2 regions of the Actinomadura gamaensis genome follow, and region 2 is predicted to be linked to the other one. Evidence: riboswitches for the same ligand, from Rfam matches in the RefSeq annotation. Region 2 holds a riboswitch; the other holds the start of a gene.
What was found. Region 2 has a riboswitch for glycine ahead of gcvT (glycine cleavage system aminomethyltransferase GcvT). Riboswitches for the same ligand answer to the same signal wherever they lie in the genome.
Positions count from the first base shown of each region.

Region 1: linked by a shared signal. The riboswitch ahead of gcvP (aminomethyl-transferring glycine dehydrogenase) and the one ahead of gcvT (glycine cleavage system aminomethyltransferase GcvT) in region 2 are both predicted to bind glycine.

Region 1 covers NZ_JBHSIT010000002.1:508,859-511,242, reverse strand. The annotation lists gene gcvP (aminomethyl-transferring glycine dehydrogenase) at 1-1,267, opposite strand, end outside; glycine riboswitch at 1,335-1,453, opposite strand; glycine riboswitch at 1,454-1,549, opposite strand; gene ACFPCY_RS08175 (flippase-like domain-containing protein) at 1,795-2,384, shown strand, end outside.
Region 2 covers NZ_JBHSIT010000015.1:25,383-27,766, reverse strand. The annotation lists gene gcvH (glycine cleavage system protein GcvH) at 1-94, opposite strand, end outside; gene gcvT (glycine cleavage system aminomethyltransferase GcvT) at 114-1,214, opposite strand; glycine riboswitch at 1,289-1,390, opposite strand; glycine riboswitch at 1,392-1,489, opposite strand; gene ACFPCY_RS37705 (alginate lyase family protein) at 1,645-2,384, shown strand, end outside.

The DNA of each region.
Region 1 (2,384 bases), on a different contig from region 2:
CGTCGGCGAGCCGCAGGTTCACGCCCTGCGCCCGCGCGGCCGCGACGACCTCGGCGGCGCGGCCCGGCACGCGCGCGAACACGGTGTCGAAGAAGTGCTCGTGGACGACCTCGACGCCGCCCGCGCGCAGCCCGGCCGCCAGCCGCACCGCGTGCCCGTGCGCGCGCTGCGCGATCGCGGCGAGCCCCTCCGGGCCGTGGTAGACCGCGTACATGCTCGCCATCACCGCGAGGAGCACCTGCGCGGTGCAGATGTTGCTGGTGGCCTTCTCGCGCCGGATGTGCTGCTCGCGGGTCTGGAGCGCCAGCCGGTAGGCGGGCCTGCCGTCGACGTCCACCGACACGCCGACCAGGCGGCCCGGAAGCTGCCGCTGGATGCCCTCGCGGACGGCCATGTACCCCGCGTGCGGGCCGCCGAAGCCGAACGGGACGCCGAACCGCTGCGCCGAGCCGACCACGATGTCCGCGCCGCTCTCCCCCGGCGGGCGCAGCAGGGTCAGCGCGAGCAGGTCGGCGGCGACGACGGCCTGCATGTCGCGGGCGTGCGCGGCGTCCACCAGCGGCGTCAGGTCGCGGACGGCCCCGGACGCGCCCGGGTACTGCACCAGCACGCCGAAGAAGTCGCCCTCGGGCAGCCCGCCCGACAGGTCGGCGGTGACGACCTCGATCCCCAGCGGGACGGCCCGGGTGCGGATCACCTCGATCGTCTGCGGCAGCGCGTCGGCGTCCACGAGGAACGCGCCCGGCTCCTTGCGCCGGCCCACCCGGTGCGCCAGCGCCATCGCCTCGGCGGCGGCGGTGCCCTCGTCCAGCATGGAGGCGTTCGCGACCGGCAGCCCGGTCAGGTCGCCGACCACGGTCTGGAAGTTGAGCAGCGCCTCGAGCCGGCCCTGCGAGATCTCCGGCTGGTACGGCGTGTAGGCGGTGTACCAGCCCGGGTTCTCCAGCACGTTGCGCAGGATCACGCCCGGCGTGTGGGTGCCGTGGTAGCCCAGCCCGATCATGGACGTCAGCACGGTGTTCTTGTCCGCCAGCTCGCGCAGCCGGGCCAGCGCCGCGGGCTCCGACAGCGCGGGCGGCAGCGCCAGCGGGCGGGACGTGCGGATCCCCGCCGGGACCGCCTCGTCGATCAGGGCGTCGGCGCCGGAGTAGCCGATCGCCGCGAGCATCCGGGACCGCTCGTCGCCGGCCGGGCCGATGTGCCGGTCGGCGAACGCCGACCGCGGGGTCTGTGGCGAGGCCACGGGAGCGAAGTACTGGGCGGTCATTGGGGAGAGCCTCCTGGGCTGCGAAAGCGGTCGCTCAGGGCGTCCCCGGCCGTCGGCCGGTGACACGGTCTCCCCCTCTGTCGTGGCACCTGAGAGCTTCCCCCGCGCGGGCGCGCGGGATTTCCCCTTCGGTGAGGCGGCCCGCCTCCGTTTCCGGGGACGCGCGCGCCTGCTTTCCAGAGGTGCCTCGTCTGAGCGGTCCTTTTGCCTGAGAGGTTCCGGGGAGGGTTGCCCCTTCGGCGTCCCACGCTGGCGGCGTGGAATCTCTCCCGCACAGGGTCAGCGGCGTTTCCTTTGGGAACTCTATCCAACACCGGGCACGATCGAACGCGGCGGTCCCACCGTCACCGGCCCGGAGCCCCGGCGGCGCGCGGCGGCCCGCCCGGCCGGCCCGCGGGGCCGCCCGGCGTGGCGGAAGCGACCCCTCCCCCGCCGCGGCCGCCGGAGAAAGTACGATATTCGCAGCTCACGGTCAGGGGACCCGGAAACCGCGGGGGCGCGGGGCGACGACGGAACGGCGGTGCGGCGTGACGCGGACCCAGGACGGCGCGGCGCGGACCGGCCGTGCCCAGGCCGGGCACGTCCCGGCCGCGACCGCGCCGCGTCCCGCCGTCCCCGGTGACCCGGAGCCCGCCGCGGCACCGGCGATCCCGGTCGAGGAACCGCCGTGGCCCGGCCGGATCCGCCGGTCCGGCGACGCGATCCGCTTCCTCACCTCGGTCGCCGGCCTCGCCGCCGTCATGCTGCTGGTGACCATCGCCCAGCAGACCACGCACGGCCTCCAGACCGACATCGTCGAGGGCACCGCGCACGCGCCGCGGTGGCTGCTGTCGCTGGCGACGCTGGCGTCCAGCTTCGGGGTGCTGGCCGTCCCGGTCGCGTTCGCGGTCGAACGGCTGTTCCACCGGGACGGGTCGCGGGTGGCGATCGCGGTGCTCGCCGCGATGATCACCTTCGGGCTGACCGTGGCGGTGGACGACTGGGTCGTCCCCGCCGCGCCGAGCGGCCTGCTGGACGCGCTGATCTGGGGCAGCTCCGGCACCGCCGTGGTGCACACCGACATCGCGCCGGTGATCGCGTTCGTCGCGGCGGTCGGGATGGCCGGACGCTCCCGCTG
Region 2 (2,384 bases):
GGGTGATGCCGACGGTGACGATGCCGTCCTCGTTGTCGAGGCCGGCGACCCACTCGTGGTCTTCGCTGTAGCGGAGCTGCTCCGGAACGCTCACGTGTTCTCTCTCCAGGGATTCAGGAACGCTTGTAGAAAGGCAGGGCGACGACGTCGACCGGCTCGTGCCGGCCGCGCACGTCCACGGCCAGCTCGGTGGTGTCCTCGGGGACCGAGGCGTCCAGGTAGGCCATGGCGATCGGCGTGCCCAGTGTGGGCGACGGGGCGCCGCTGGTCACCACCCCGCACGGCGTGCCGTCCGGGCCGACGACCGCGTACCCCTTGCGGGGCGCCCTCCGCCCGCGGGCCACCAGTCCCACGAGCCTACGGCCTGCGGGGGCCTCCGCACGCGCGGCCAGCGCGGTCCGCCCGACGAAGTCCGCGTCCTTCTCGAACTTGACCACCCGGCCGAGGCCCGCGTCGAACGGCGTCGTCTCGGTGGTGAGCTCGTTGCCGTACAGCGGCATCCCGGCTTCGAGCCGCAGCGTGTCGCGCGCCGACAGCCCCGCCGGGACGACCCCCTCGACCCCGGCCAGCGTGTTCCACAGGCTCACCGCGTCGGCGGCGGCGACGAAAAGCTCGAAGCCGTCCTCACCGGTGTAGCCGGTGCGGGCGATCAGGGCGTCCACCCCGGCGACGGTGCCGGACAGGATGGCGTAGTACTTCAGCTCGGGCAGCGGCGCGTCGGTGAAGCGGAGCAGGATGTCCTGCGCGTCCGGGCCCTGGAGGGCGATGAGGGCGTAGGCGTCGGACCGGTCGTCCACCTCGGCCTCGAAGCCCTTGGCCCGCTCGACCAGGGCGTCCCGGACGACCGCGACGTTGGAGGCGTTGGCGACGACCAGGTAGGTCTCGGCGGCCAGCCGGTAGACGATCAGGTCGTCCAGCACCCCGCCGTCCTCCTGGACGATCATGGTGTAGCGGGCCTTCCCCACGGCCATCGGCGAGATGTTGCCGACCAGCGCGTAATCCAGCGCGGCGGCGGCCTGCGGGCCGGTGAGGAAGATCTCGCCCATGTGGGAGAGGTCGAACAGCCCGGCGCCGGTGCGGACGGCCTTGTGCTCGGCGGTCTCGCTCGCGTAGCGCAGCGGCATCAGGTAGCCCGCGAAGTCCACGAGGTTCGCGCCCAGAGCGGCATGGACGTCGTAGAGCGGCGTCTTCTTGGCAGTCGGATCGGCGGACATGGGTCTGGCTCCTTGGTCGCGGGGCGCGCGTGGACTCCCGTCAATGGTCCCACTCGCGCACCGGGCGGCTCGGTGCCTCCCCCTCTGTCATCGGCGCCTGAGAGCTTCACCCCCTGACCTTGCGGGGGCTTTCACCTTCGGCGGAGGGCGGTGAGGCCCTCGCTTTCCAGAGGTCGCCTGGTCCGCGCGGTCCGTGGGGCCTGAGAGGTTCCGGGGAGGAGTTGCTCCTTCGGCGGCCCCCGCTGGCGGCGGGGGCGCTCTCCCGCGCGGGATCAACGGCTGTCCGCAATCTACCAGCGGCCTGGGGGCGCTACCAGCCGACTTGTCGCGCTTTGCCGTTGATTTCGGCGTTCCGATTGACGGGGCCGGACGCCGACGGTTGCATGATCTCGCAACTCAGCGATCTTTCAGCCGATCGAGAGGAGACGCCATGGCGTTCACCCGGAGCGCGGGCACCCGGAGCCGCGTGTGGCTCGCGTCCGGAGCGGGGGCCGCCGTGGTCGCCGCGTCCGTGGCGGCGGTCGCCTGGAACGGCGGGTCGGCGGGCGCGTCCGGGGGCGAGCACGCGGCGGGCGCGGTCGCGGCGACCTCCGCCGCGGGCTTCAGGCACCCCGGCGTCCTGGTCGGCAAGGCGCAGCTCGACGCGATGCGCAGCCGCGTCAAGGCGGGCAAGCAGCCGCAGAAGAAGGCGTACGACGCGATGATCGCAAGTAAGTACGCCGACCTGAAGCGGACACCGAAGCCCCGCGCGAACGTCGAGTGCGGCTCGTCGTCGCACCCGAACAACGGCTGCACGGACGAGCGCGACGACGCGATGGCCGCCTATACCGACGCGCTCGCCTACACGGTCAACCACGACCAGCGGTACGCGGCCAAGGCCGTCCAGCTCATGGACGCGTGGGCGAAGGTGCTGAAGGAGCACACCAACTCCAACGCGCCGCTCCAGGCGGCCTGGGCCGCCAACGACTGGGCCCGCGCCGCCGAGATCATCCAGTATTCGCCGTACGGCGCGAAGTGGAAGGGCGCGAAGAGGTTCTCGTCCTTCCTGCGGACGGTGTACCTGCCCGTCGTCAACAAGGACCGCCCCACGACGAACGGCAACTGGGAACTGATCATGACGGACGCGACGATCTCCATCGCCGTCCACACCGACGACCGCGCCGCCTACGA